DNA from 3 places in the Pelosinus baikalensis genome. Region 1 is predicted to be linked to each of the others. Evidence: riboswitches for the same ligand, from Rfam matches in the RefSeq annotation. Region 1 holds a riboswitch; each other region holds the start of a gene.
What was found. A riboswitch is a leader RNA that binds a small molecule or an ion and turns the genes downstream of it on or off. The one in region 1 is predicted to bind cobalamin.
Positions count from the first base shown of each region.

Region 2: another riboswitch for cobalamin. It lies ahead of LMF89_RS20915 (ABC transporter substrate-binding protein); the one in region 1 lies ahead of cbiD (cobalt-precorrin-5B (C(1))-methyltransferase CbiD).
Region 3: another riboswitch for cobalamin. It lies ahead of LMF89_RS01140 (TonB-dependent receptor); the one in region 1 lies ahead of cbiD (cobalt-precorrin-5B (C(1))-methyltransferase CbiD).

Region 1 is NZ_JAJHJB010000003.1:71,361-76,167, forward strand. It holds gene LMF89_RS03360 (lysylphosphatidylglycerol synthase transmembrane domain-containing protein) at 1-392, shown strand, start outside; gene LMF89_RS03365 (NAD-dependent epimerase/dehydratase family protein) at 409-1,320, shown strand; gene LMF89_RS03370 (ArnT family glycosyltransferase) at 1,457-2,998, shown strand; cobalamin riboswitch at 3,136-3,310, shown strand; gene cbiD (cobalt-precorrin-5B (C(1))-methyltransferase CbiD) at 3,392-4,492, shown strand; gene cbiE (precorrin-6y C5,15-methyltransferase (decarboxylating) subunit CbiE) at 4,477-4,807, shown strand, end outside.
Region 2 is NZ_JAJHJB010000041.1:25,172-29,978, forward strand. It holds gene LMF89_RS20895 (nucleoside recognition domain-containing protein) at 1-824, opposite strand, end outside; gene LMF89_RS20900 (FeoB small GTPase domain-containing protein) at 821-1,600, opposite strand; gene LMF89_RS20905 (FeoA family protein) at 1,647-1,892, opposite strand; gene LMF89_RS20910 (STAS domain-containing protein) at 2,185-2,445, shown strand; cobalamin riboswitch at 2,588-2,768, shown strand; gene LMF89_RS20915 (ABC transporter substrate-binding protein) at 2,888-4,438, shown strand; gene nikB (nickel ABC transporter permease) at 4,386-4,807, shown strand, end outside.
Region 3 is NZ_JAJHJB010000001.1:282,865-287,671, forward strand. It holds gene LMF89_RS01120 (PTS fructose transporter subunit IIC) at 1-136, opposite strand, end outside; gene LMF89_RS01125 (PTS fructose transporter subunit IIB) at 167-478, opposite strand; gene LMF89_RS01130 (PTS sugar transporter subunit IIA) at 501-953, opposite strand; gene LMF89_RS01135 (BglG family transcription antiterminator) at 1,096-2,889, opposite strand; cobalamin riboswitch at 3,253-3,436, shown strand; gene LMF89_RS01140 (TonB-dependent receptor) at 3,603-4,807, shown strand, end outside.

The sequences.
Region 1 (4,807 bases):
TTCTCTATCGTGACGTTAGAGGTGCTGTATTCATGCTATCATCTTCCCCCTTAAGCATGGGGAAAGTATTTATTGAATCAGCTATCAGTTTACTAGCTTTATATAGTGTTGTACCAATATTGTTTATGGGAATGGGCATAACAGTTAATATTCCCCAAATTATGGGGAGGATGATTTTATTAAACATTTTACTATACTTTGCTCCTACACCAGGAGGATCTGGTATTGCTGAAGGCGGTTTTGTCCTTTTATTTAGTAGCTTTCTGCCATCAGGAACTGTAGGAATAGTAGCTGTAGCCTGGCGAATTATTGTCGAGTATCTACCTTTTGTTATTGGTTTATATTTTACGATTAGAGTGTTTGGACATAAATTTTTTAGCCAATCATATTAAATAGGAGGAATGTAGAGTGAAAGTATTAGTAACTGGCGGAGCTGGTTTTATCGGCTCACATGTTGTTGATAAATTAATACAAGAAAAATGTCAGGTAGTGATTATTGATAATTTGAGTACTGGATTAAGGGAAAACATCAATCCGGCCGCTACTTTTATTCAGTTAGATATTCGTAGTGATGAAATTTTTACTATATTTATGACTGAAAAATTTGATTTTGTAATTCATCTTGCTGCTCAGACTATGGTACATAAATCTTTAGAAATGCCAGACTATGATTGTGATATAAATATATTAGGTACTGTGAATATTTTAGAAGCGTGCCGAAAAATGAATGTAAAGCGTATTGTTTTTTCTTCTACAGCCGCAGTATACGGTAATGTAACAACACTACCTGTAGTGGAAACAAGTCAAAAAGCACCTACTTCTTTTTATGGGTTGAGCAAGTTCACTTGTGAAAATTATTTGTCATTATACAAGGAAGTCTACGGTCTTGATTATATGATATTACGGTATGCCAATGTATACGGAGAGCGTCAAGGTGATGGGGGCGAGGGTGGTGTTATTAGTATTTTCGCTCGCAAGATTCGTCAAGATCAACCAGTATTGATTTTTGGTGACGGCAGCCAGACAAGAGATTTTATTTACGTCGGAGATGTCGCCAATGCTAATTATCAATCATTATTAGTCGATCATGCTAACAAAATATGCAATATTAGTACGCAAACAGAAACAAGTGTTAATATGTTAATCGATTATATGGGAAATGTCGCTGGCAAGGTGGTAACGAGAAACTATAATGAAAAACGTGAAGGTGATATTTATAAATCTTCTTTATCAAATGCTATAGCACGAAAAAATTTAGACTGGCAACCACATATGATACTTTTAGAGGGATTAGCTAAAACATATCGCTCTCTTATCTAGATCTTAAAATTTTCTTTAGGATATATTATTATTAACACGCAAATAAATGACCAGCGTTGTTATATAATAATATATCCATTACTCTTATAAACCTTACTCGTCTTAATTAATTCAACTTTCGGAGGTTGCAGACCAAATGTTTAAAAAGTTAGGAACTGGTTTTTGGCTGGTGGCTATAATTACAATATTAATAGTATTTTTTAATTTGGGCGGAGTCCCTTTGTTAGATCCTGATGAACCTGTATATGCAGAAACACCTAAAGAAATGTTTAGCTTTAATGAATTTCTTTCTCCTCGTATTTATGGGGAGTATTGGTATGATAAGCCTCCCATGTATTATTGGTTAGTAGCTGCATCTTATAAACTTTTTGGTATGAATGAATTTGCCGCTCGCTTTCCATCTGCGATATTAGCTGTTGCTTGTACATTACTAGTCTATCAATCGGGTCGGCGCTTATTTAATGAACGAGCCGGTGTTGCGGGAGCGTTAGTATTAGCTACCAGTATTGAATTCTTTTATTTGGGAAAGGCTGCCGTAACTGATATTACTTTACTTTTTTTTCTTTCTGCTTCTTTATTGGCTTTTATAGAGAAAAAATATTATATTACCTATCTATTCGCTGGGTTAGCTACATTAACGAAAGGACCTATTGGATTATTATTTCCTGGAGGAATTATCTTTTTTTATTTACTTGCTACACGTAACTGGGCACTATTAAAAAGTATGAAAATATTCTCAGGATTGTTGATCTATGCTGCAATAGCTACACCTTGGTATATCTTGATGTATAATATTCACGGAAGTATCTTTGTCGATACTTTCCTTGGTTTTCATAATATTACAAGGTTCACGTCTCCAGAGCATCCTGAGGGTGTACTCTGGTATTATTATGTTCCAGTTCTTATTCTGGGTTTCTTTCCCTGGACAGGGATCATGATTCAATCCATATGGGATTCTCTAACGAAAAGTACATACGATTTTTCAACGCTATTATTTCTAAATATATGGTCATTGTTTATTTTTGCCTTTTTTACTATTTCCCAAACAAAGCTGGTATCCTATATTTTACCTATGTACCCACCATTAGCCATGATTGTTGGTTGGTATATCGATCGTCTTTGGACATCACATGGTAAAATTCATTTTACAAGCTGGTCTATAGGTTTAAGTATAGTAACAATATTATTTATAGGGATTATGTTCATCGGGCTTAAAGCTATGCCGATATTGGCAAATGGCATATATATATCCGCCATAATCTTTGCTTTAATGTCTTCCTTGGTAGCATATTTTGCATGGAAAAACGATATCCTTCGCGCTTTTTGGACTAAAATCATATCGATGGCTTTATTTTCCATGGTTCTAACTGCTATACTTTTTCCCATTGCAGCGCCTATGCTCACAACTAAAAATATTGCTCAAGAATTTAACCGTCAGTACGATGGCAAATCTCCAGTGTATGTGGTAAAATTCTTACGTCCTGGTTTTGCTTTCTACACCAACGCTTATGGCAAAGAGATCGTACTAGGCACCGATTTTAATAAGTTGATTCAAGAAAGCCAGCGTTCCTATTTTCTAATCAGACAATCTGAATATGATCGTTTAACAGTTACAAACCGACAATCTATTATCATTTTATCCTGCATTAGTGACAAAATGTTGTTGCTAAAAGAGTGATCCTAAAAATGTGGTCGAAAAATGTTCTCTACTATCAAAATAAAGTTAACTTTTATATTTAATCAAAGAATAGCAGGAAATTTTTATTTGCTAGTGGAATACATACAACATAGAAGTTTAGAATATAACAATAATTTAATAGCTCTATGGGAATAGGTGCTTACGCTTAAAAGGGAAGACTGGTTAGAAGCCAGCGCGGTCCCGCCACTGTATTGGGGAATGCAACTAAGATACACCACTGGGGAATCCCCGGGAAGGTTTAGGTGTGTAATGAGCCAGAGTCAGGAGACCTACCTATTCTAACACACCATTATGACCTACGAAGGATAGGCAGGTGGTAGAATAAATTATTCAATTGGTTTATTGTACCCCCTGTCTGCAGGGGGATTTATTTTGTCAAAAAAGATGAAATCTGGAATTACTACAGGTACTTGTGCAGCTGCTGCCACTAAAGCAGCCTTATTAGCATGGAAAGGTGAATTACCTAAAATGGTTGATGTTGCGTCACCGCAGGGACATATGATTCAAGTGAAAATTGCAACGAGTCAGCGTCTAAGTTCTGGTGGAAAAGCCAGTGTAATAAAAGATGCTGGTGATGATCCCGACGTAACACATGGCACAACTATATCTGCCGAAATAGAAATTAATACTGCGAATGAAATAATCCTACAAGCTGGTATAGGAGTCGGTATTGTAACAAAGCCAGGTCTATCTGTAGCAGTTGGACAACCTGCAATTAATCCTGGTCCCCGCAAGATGATTATGCAGGCCATACAAGATGTATTACCTGCTGGGCATGGCGTAACGGTTACCATTTCGATACCTGAAGGTGAAAAATTAGCAAAGCGTACTTTAAATTCTACTTTAGGCATTATCGGCGGTTTATCTATTATAGGTACTACAGGCATTGTTGAGCCAATGTCAGAGGAAGCCTTTAAAAATTCGTTGTCACCGCAAATATCAATGGTGAGAGCCTTAGGGTATGACGAAGTAGTCTTTGCCCCCGGGAAAATTGGCCAGGATATTGCTATTAACCAATATCATCTGCCAACAGAAACAGTAATCCAAACTAGTAATTTTATAGGACATATGTTAGAAAGTGCTGTGCAATATGGTATGAAACAAGTATTAATTTTTGGGCACTTAGGAAAGCTCGTAAAAGTAGCTGCTGGAATTTTTCATACTCATAACCGTGTAGCTGATGCTCGCTTTGAAACTTTAGCCGCCTACATGGCTGCCCTTGGTGCTCCACAGCAAGCTATACAAGAAATATTAACGTGCAATACTACAGAAGCCGCTATGCCCATAATTGCACAATTTAAATTAAATGATGTTTATCGTGTAATTGCTGAAAGAGTCAGCATTCGGGCTGAACGATATGTATTTGGTGATTTAAAAGTAGGTACCGCAATGATCACTCTGCAAGGTGATTTATTGGCGGTTGATGATACGGCACGAGAAATTGGAGGCAAGTTAGGATGGAACATAAAATAATAGTTGTAGGAATAGGACCAGGTTCACCTGATTACATCTTGCCAGTGGCTAGCCGCATCATTGCAGATGCAAAGGTGATAGCAGGCAGTAAGCGTGCTCTTGCAACTTTTGCTCCTGATCATGTGATTACTAAGGTAATTGACAATGACCTAAAAGGGGTATTAACATTTATCGCTACCTCCCTAATGGATAACGATGTAGTTGTAATGGTTTCCGGTGATCCTGGCTTTTATAGTTTTTTAGCTACCCTTAAAACCAAATTTTCCTCGGCACAGATTACGGTTATTCCTGGTATTAGTTCGATGCAGTTAGCTT
Region 2 (4,807 bases), on a different contig from region 1:
AGCAGTGTGTGTGATAAAGCCCAAGATACAGTAAAAGTTATAAAAATTCCTAACACAACTAAGCTTGTTACTACTAGTGAGGCTACTGCAGTTTGTAATTCTGATACCACCATGCCGCCCATAAAAATAGTGGCGATCGCAATCAAGGTAGGAAATCGTCCATTGCATGGTACAAAGTTGTTAGTCAGCACAGCAATTAATCGTTCACGAGGAGAATCAATGATACGGCAGGAAACGACGCCAGCAGCATTACAGCCAAACCCCATGCACATGGTGAGAATTTGTTTGCCGCAAGCACGGCATTTCTTAAACATATTATCAAGATTAAAGGCGACTCTTGGCAAATATCCTAAATCTTCTAGCAGTGTGAACAAGGGAAAGAAGATTGCCATAGGTGGCAGCATAACCGCGATAACCCAAGCGAGACTTCGAAACATACCTAAGACTAATATACCAGTTAACCAAGAGGGGGTTCCTGCTAATTCAAACCAGATTAAAAGCTGATCCTGAAATGCAAAAAGCGTGTCGGCAATCATTTGCGAAGGAACGTTTGCCCCTGCAATCGTAATCCAGAAGATGATGCTAAGTAAAGTAAACATGATAGGATAACCAAATAATCGGGAAGTTAAGATATCGTCAAGTTTATGATCCCAGCTGCATGAATTAGTGGAATTTTTACTTACGGCTGGCCCTGCTATCATTTCGGCATTTTTATAAATATCAGATACAATTTTATCACCTAAGTTGGGATTACTAAGGCGGATTTTTTCCGCCTCAGTGCATATTTCCTCTAGGGTGATCATAGGTTTTATAGCAGCACTCATACAGCAACCTCCTGTAAGCGTGTCGAATGCAGATCAAAATCAAGATATTGACTGATGCTGTTGATAAACGCTTCATCTCCATCTAATAACCGCAGTGCGACCCAACGAGGGTTGAGATTCGATCCGATTAACCTTGAGACTTTTGGTAGAAGTTGTTGAATGGCATTTTCTACTTCAGAAGAATAGTTAATTTGCCTGGGGGCTACGGTGCAAAGTCCTGTAGACATTTCATATAGCTTTTGACGCAGGATGTCGAGACCTTTTCCATTACGGGCAGCAGTGGCAACAACTGGTACACCTAAATCTTTTTGCAAAGCAGAGATATCGATCTTAATATTTTTCTTTTCTGCTTCATCAATCAGATTGACGCAAACAATAATCTTTGGTGTGATTTCCATGACTTGCAACGCCAAATTAAGATTGCGTTCAAGGCAAGTAGCATCTAATACTACTAGTGTTGCATCCGGTTTGCCAAAACAAATAAAGTCTCTGGCAACTTGCTCTTCTACTGTATGGGCTAAGATCGAATAAGTACCAGGTAAGTCGATCATTAAAAAAGAACGATCTAAATACGTAAAACTTCCTTGGGCATTATCAACCGTTTTCCCAGGCCAATTTCCTGTGTGCTGATGTAAGCCAGTTAGCGCATTAAAAACAGTACTTTTTCCCACGTTTGGATTACCAGCTAAAGCTACCGTAAATTGCCCAGGAGTCGTTGTAACTCCAAAATGCTCACTCAGAAGTTTATGATGTTCTTCAATCGTAGAATTGCTCATTCCCATTCTCCCCCCCTAAATTTGTTGGCTATAGTTATAGCCCAGATTACATCGGATTAACATGAATTTGACTGGCGTCTTCACTGCGTAAAGCAATGAGAGTATCACGTACCATATAGGCTACAGGGTCACCTGTTGGGCTCTTGCGAATACATTGAACAGGCGTTCCTGGTACCATACCTAAGTCTAGAATGCGGCGGCGCAGCAAGCCTTGTAAATTAAGGGATACGATCTGGCATACAGATCCTATGCCCAGTGTTGATAATGGAATTGTTGTTAATGCAGTATTCATTATAAATCCTCCTTTGGCAAAATGGTTTAATATTAGCCAGGGCTAACATTAGTAGGAAAAAATATGGTTAGCCACGGCTAACATATAAGTAAGGGAATCTAATTTAGTATATGAACAGTAAAAGATTTGGTTACATACACTGATTGAGAATTAAAATATTTGACAGATGTTTTAATTATTGTTAAAATGATAATGATTATCAATATTAAAAGAAAAATAAGATTGTAAGCTCATAAAACATATGAAAATAAAGTGAATTTGTTATTTTAAGGTTGTAAAAGGAGGAAGAGGGATGTCTGTATGGGTAACAACTGATAACCGACAAGTATATATGAATGTAAGCGGTGACGTATTTGTAGAGCATCTTAATTTTCTGGAGCAAAACATGCTGAAGCATTTGCAGTATGGGTATCGGCGTATTGTGGTTAATATTAATAATATCGGACATTTGGATCATGATGGTATCCACGTTTTTCAATATGTGCGTGAAAAGATGCTAAAACATGGTGGAGAATTAATTATTGAAGATGAAAAAGGGAAATTAGCCATTTAATTCATACCGGATCGAATTACATCTTGCTTAATGATAAAAGATTTAAAAGGATTTCCTCCATTTATCTATATGTTGCAAAAAAACCAACAGTTGACAAAGAGAGGATTCTATTGTAAAGTATCGATGAGAATGACTATTACAATTAGATATTGCTGGTATAGGTGCCCTTCGGGGCTTAATAGGGAAGTTCGGTTCAATGCCGACACGGTCCCGCCACTGTAATGAGGAGCAAACCCATGTTGTGCCACTGAGATGATATCTTGGGAAGGTTTGGGGGAGCAATGATCCAGAGTCAGGAGAACTGCCTATATAACAAATCACCGATATAACCTGCGAGAGATGGGGATGGGATTTATGCGAATTTTCGTATTGTTTTCTGCTTGCGTTTTACTCTCGGTTTATACCGAGAGTTTTTTTATTATAACTAGAAAGGCGGAGAAAAATGAAAAAACGTTCTTATTTATGGATTATTTTGGGGTTAATCAGCTGTTTGCTGATGGCAGTGGCTGGCTGTTCTTCTGACAAGAAGAGCAGTAGTGGTGCGAAGGAGAAGGTACTTAAATTTATCACGGTTTGGCCTGCGAATACGATGGACCCTCATCGGTGTCATTTTAGTTTTATCTTAAACTCTGGAGCGATGGAAACCCTGGTTGGATTGGACCCAAAAACAACAGAACTCTATCCTTGGCTGGCAGAAAGCTGGAAATCTGACGATGGTCAGCATTGGGAGTTTAAAATCCGTAAGGGAGTGAAATTCCATAATGGAAAAGATCTGACTGCAGAGGCTGTTAAGGCTAGCTTAGAGCGCTCTATTTCCGTAAATCCTGGCGTAAAAGCATCTTTAAAAATTGCTGTAATTGAGGTAGTCGGTGATATCTTAAAAATTACCACTGAAAATCCATATCCGGCTCTGCCGTCGGAATTAGTTCATTATAATACGGTGATTATGGATGTGATGGTGCCAGATGGTAAGCCGCCTATTGGAACGGGTGCATTTATGTTTGCCAGCTTTGATATTGCTAAAGGTGCAGAATTGGTAAAATTCCCTAAATACTGGAATGGTATAGCGAAATTGGATCGGGTTATTATGACATTTAATGATGATGCAAATGCTCGTCTATTGGCGTTGCAATCCGGCGATGCGGATATCATTTATCGTCCGGCACTGGATACGCTGCAAACTTTGCGCAAGGATAGCAAGGTAACCGTAGAGAGTGTTCCAGGTAAACGAGTGTATCATTTAATTTACAATTATGCTGGTAACAATCAAGATTTATGGGGGAATGAAGAATTCCGCAAAGGAATGGATGCCCTCATTAATCGTCAGGAAATAGTTGATAAGGTTATGGGGAAAGAAGCCGTTGTAGCCTACAATCCTTTCCCAGGAAATTATCCTTTCTCTCCTGATCCTAAGCCTCATGTCTACAGTTTGGACAAGGCATTGCAGCATTTTCAGGCTGCTGGTTTAACGGTGCAGGATGGTAAGGTACTTAGAAATGGTCAGCCGATCAAACTTCGGATGGCTACCTATATTGCTCGTCCCGAATTGCCGCAAATCGCTCAAATTGTTCAAGCAACGGCTAAACAAGTGGGAATTGAAATGGAAATTCAGGTAGCTGAGAATATTGATGAATATTTGCCCCAAGGAAATTGGGATTTAGTGACATACTCTTTGCTGACTACTACCAGAGGAGATGGAGCGTTTTTCTTAAATGCTGCTTTTTCACCGAAAGGTATGCAAAATCATGGCCGCCTCAATGTACCAGAATTAATTTCTTTATTGGACACCTATAATCAGACGATCGATAAAGCAAAGCGAAATGAAACGGCAAAGGCAATTGCTACGATAATAGAAGACAGAGCTTATAATGCCTATATAACTTCCCCATATGAAACGGCTGCATATCGTAAAAACGTGAAAGGCTGGGTGACTCCATCAAATGAATTTGAGTTCCAAATGGTTACCAAGGATTTGGATGTGGTTTCAGAATAAAAACTGGCTATTGAAACGGATAAGTGAAGGCATTCTCCTTTTATGGATTATCTCATTGGTTAGCTTTGCCATTGTTCAAGTTGCTCCCGGAGATGCGGCATTGTCCCTGCTCCGGGTGGATACAGTGGCTGTGACCACAGAACAGGTAGAAGCCTTAAGACAGGAAATGGGTATGAATGATCCCGTTTACCAGAGGTATTTTCGCTATATGAGCAACTTGCTGAAACTAGACTTAGGGGAATCCGTAATGACGGGGCGCCCTGTTGCTGCAGAACTTTCCCACGCTTTTCCTGCCACTTTTTTGCTGGCTGGTACTTCATTACTGTTGACAATAGTCCTTGTTGGCGTTTTTGGGTCATTATCTTCCCG
Region 3 (4,807 bases), on a different contig from region 1:
CTTCTTTGTAATTTTTTATGACTGATCCGCCTGAGAGATTTCCAATAGCAATAAGAAGTCCCGCTGTTACAACCAGAGGCAACATATAGGAAATACCCGTCATTGCATGTTTTTTAAGTTGTAATTTTTTGAGCATACTATCTCTCCTCTAATTATCCATATTTAATTATAGTCCTAAGTCAGCCTGGATCTTTTTTATGATTGATTTTGGCGATTTAATAGCAATATTGGTTGGAATATTGAGAATTTTCTTGCCTGCAAATCGTTCTTTACCACCAACGTTGATATCGGCTGCTACGATTACGATATCTGCATTCTTAATATCGAGATCCGTTAATTCATCCTCCGTTCCTATTGTTCCCTGGGTCTCAATGTGAATTTCATGCCCTAACTCTTTAGCCGCTTTCATTAATTTTTCTTTTGCAATATACGTATGAGCAATTCCTGAAGTACAAGCTGCAATTCCAACAATTTTCATAACATCCCTCCCCTTTCTTTAATTATCTGCCTGAAAATATATCTAAGATTTCTTCAGGTGATTTAGCCTTTAATAACTTGGCACAGACATCATCATCTCCTAAATTACTAGCTACTTTTGCTAATATCTTTATATGAGTGCTATTTTTATCTTCTTCAGTAACAGCAAATAAAATAATAAAACGAACCGGCTGATCATCCAGGCTTTTCCAATCAATATCAGCTTTCGTTCTCCCAATAGCCAGTGATGTTTTGTTAACAAATTTTGATTTTCCATGGGGAATAGCGATGCCATTACCAATTCCAGTTGTTCCTATTGATTCCCGATAAAATACATCTTTTAGAAAGTTCTCTCGATTTGATATCGCATTTACCTGAAACAATAAGTCCGTTAACTCTTCCACAACTTCCTCTTTTGTGGTAGCCTCCATATCCAATTTGATTGTTTCACTTCTTATCACTTTTGATAAATCCATAATTCTACCCCATTCCCTTCAAATTTTCATTAAAAAGCGTTGCACATCGATAGTGCGAGTGCATTCTAGCAGATAATTCATTTCATTTTTTGCCTCGTATAAGTGATAGATCTCCATGACTATATCTTTTACGTGTTCATAATCAGGATTGAGAATATAAAAATTTTATACGATTGCCGTCTTCCGTATTGTTCACGATTTGGATTGCAAGTCGTTTAACATTGCAATTTCCAGCCAAGAATATCTGTATTTCTTTGCCGAATTCAACTTTATAAAACGATAATTTTTGTGCATTGTTATTTTCTAGATCATTAATAATGAATGCATCTTCTGTGTTAATGTAAATATCAGTAGCAGAAATTAATTTTTCAAGATTTTCTAGTTGTAAATCTTGCTTAGTATTTTCAAATGAATCTTCAATTAAGATGCTCTTAATATTTTTAATGTCTTTTTCATTTAATAATGCTGAAACAAGCATATATGGTTTTTCTTTAATCGTTAAATGAACTGTTGAGATAATAAAGTCGATATCATCTAAATTGATCGTGCTTAATTTATGTTCTGATATTACATCGCCAATCTGCCACTGGGGAAATGCCCTTCTCAATCGAGTTGTCAATAATTGTGAAGTACCATAGCCGCTATGGCAAACTACAATTACTTTCTTATAACTGATTCCTCTTTCAATGGCTGCTTGAAAATAAGTCACTAAATATCCAATTTCATCAATACTAATAGTATTTAAATTGTATTTTAAGGTAATCAAATGCACTACGATCTGGCATATGCTTAACATTTCAGTAAATCGTTCCTCAATTTCTTTTAATAATGGATTTTTTATTTGAATGTTATATTTAAGACGATTTAGCATTGGTCTAATATGCAATATTAATCCATCATGCAGCAAAGGATCTTTGGTCAAATCAAAGGTTAAAATATCTGAGACCATTTTGATTAGAGAAGTAGTTATATCAATGTAATTCACTTCCTGGTCTTTTTTAATAACTAATGAATTCCCCAGTAGTCGTTGTCCAACTCCGCATGAAACCAGGTATTGATAAATATAATGAATTTCTGAGTCATTAATATTAATTTTACATTTTTCATAAATTTTTAGCGCTAGCTTAGCAGCACTTTCGGATATTAGGTTGTCAGTAGACAGAAACATGAAGCTGCTATTATTCTGCCCTTGGATTTGGTTGCCTTCACTTACTCTTTTTATACAGATAAGAATATGGGTCAATAAATTAATAAAATATGGATCACCAATCGTATATTCCAATGTTTTTTCTAAATCAATCAATATTTTTTCAATATATAAGACTAAATCAATATCAAAGATCTTAGATAATCCCTTTATTGTCTGTGAATCAAGCCTAGAGATGCTCCTTTCATCAAGGCCATCACTAGTATCATTTAGTAATTCATTGGTAATGGACGCAATTGCTTTTCGTATATTTACTTCTGATCCATTAATCTTTGTGCCTTCCACACTTCTATTGAGTGTAATATCATAGCTTTGCAGCCAATCCCCTATGAACTTTAAATCATTTGCAATGGAGGCTTTGCTAACATAGTATGTATCTGCCAATTTTTGAATGGATGTATTTTGATTTGATTTCGTAAGCAACAATTTCAAAGTTTCTATTCTGCGATTTTTGATTGACAATGGATCGAATGCTCCTAAATTTGCATTGATATCATTTAGTAAATCGATTTTTTGATGATTACCAATCTTTATTTGTATACCACTCCCCGGCTTGCGAGTAATCTCAATATTTTTATTTTTCAAATAATTTTCAATAAAATTTATATCTTTGGATAGTGTTTTATCAGATACTTTAAGAACTCCCGAATAATATTTAATTGGTTTAAAATCATTTTCTGCAATAAGTAGTCTGATTAATTCTTTTTGTCGTAAATTGAATATAGACACTTATTCTTCCTCCTTATTACTATCTGCACTACTTATCTCGTGTTAATAGTAACATACGTATTATTTCTTTAAAATACTAAATGCCTTCCGTTATGATACAGAAGGTTTAATACCTAACTACGTAATTTTAGCGGCAGGAGGATCAAGCCGTCGTTACTCATAAACTCAACGCCCCTGACCGACTAATAAATTCAGAGTAATTTTTATCAAAGATATTATCAATGCCAGCGGCGATTTGGATAGTAGACATTACAAAAATAGTTGAAATTTTTTATTATCCCCTATAAACAGACAGAATTTTCTTGACAATTCCTAGTAAGAAGTGATAAAAGTAATAGATGGTATAGCTTGTCTTACTAAAAATTGAATATCGTTACGTCAGGTGCCCGCAAGGGCTTAATAGGGAAGACCGGTGTAATACCGGCGCGGTCCCGCCACTGTAACGGGGAGTGAATCCGCAAAGATGTCACTGGAGCGCAAGCTTTGGGAAGACGCGGGTAAGCAAAGATCCGAAAGCCAGGAGAACTGCCTGATTGTTAGTCACCGTTATACTCACGAGCGATGAGGAGGGGATTTAGAGAGAACAATCTTTTTTGGCTGTTGCAAAGGTCAGAATCGAATATGAACGGAATCTTTTATGCTTTATAGCCCCTTTCTGAATTTCAGAGAGGGGCTAATTCGTGTGTATTAAAATCTAAGGAGGAAATCTTTGAGTGAAAAAGAAAGCAAAACTAATAAATGCCAATAAAGAAGTTTTAATAACAATGCTGCTTACTAGTTCGATGCTGCTGGGCGGAGGCAATTCCCTTGCTGCCGAAGAAGAAACATCGACTCCTACTTTCACTTTGGATCAAATGATTGTAACCGCTACTAGAACAATGAAAGATGTGAAAGAAGTTCCAGCCAGTGTTGATGTGATTACCGCAGAGGAAATCGCTGCCAAAAATGTGACATCTGTCACGGAAGCATTGCAAATGAAAACAGGTGTCTACATGAGTCCAATCGCACAGGGCGGAATCAGTATCAGAGGTTTTGGCAGCACTGATATTCTGGTTCTCTTAGATGGACAGCCGATGAATTCTGGTTGGAATGGAGTTATGAACTGGGAGATGATCCCTGTAGAGCGTATTGCCCGTATTGAAATTGCTCGGGGAGCAGCATCATCTTTGTATGGAGGACGCGCGGTTGGCGCAGTTGTAAATATTACTACAAAAGATAGTGAAAAAGATACCAGTATTGATGCTGTTGTTTCCTATGGAAGCAATAATACATGGAAAAAAAGTATGTATTTTGATCAAAAATTAAATGACAAACTATCTGTTGGAGCAGGATATGAAAAAAGGTCCTCAGACGGCTATCGCGGTTATTATCGAACCGCTAACGGCAGCGCAAGTACAACGGTAAACCCAAGTACGATCAAAAATGTAAATTTACCTAAAATATCTGATGGGTCATACCTTATTGGCGGTCGTGGTGAAAAAGAATGGGAAAATGAAAACCAGTCTTTTCATTTAAAATATAAATTTGATGATAATAAATCGTTGAAATATACGTATATGAAAAGCAAAAATGACTATTCTTACAAAAATCCTTTCACCTATGCTTATGATGCAAATGGCAATCCAATTTTTAATGGAACTGTAAAGACCCAAGATGGTAGCTATGTGAAGTTAACTGCAGGCAATTTTTTGGGATACGTAGGAAGAAGGGAAACTGATTTACACACATTAAATTATCAAGATGATGATCATAAAGTGCAGTTAAACATTGGATTTAGCGATACGAAAAAAGATGGATTCAGCAGTGCGTCTTCTTCGGTAACAAATATTAATTGGGAAGGTAAAGGAACAAACTCTTTTTATCCAAACAAAACCTATAATATTGATTTTCAAAAGGCATGGGAAAATATTGGGAAGCA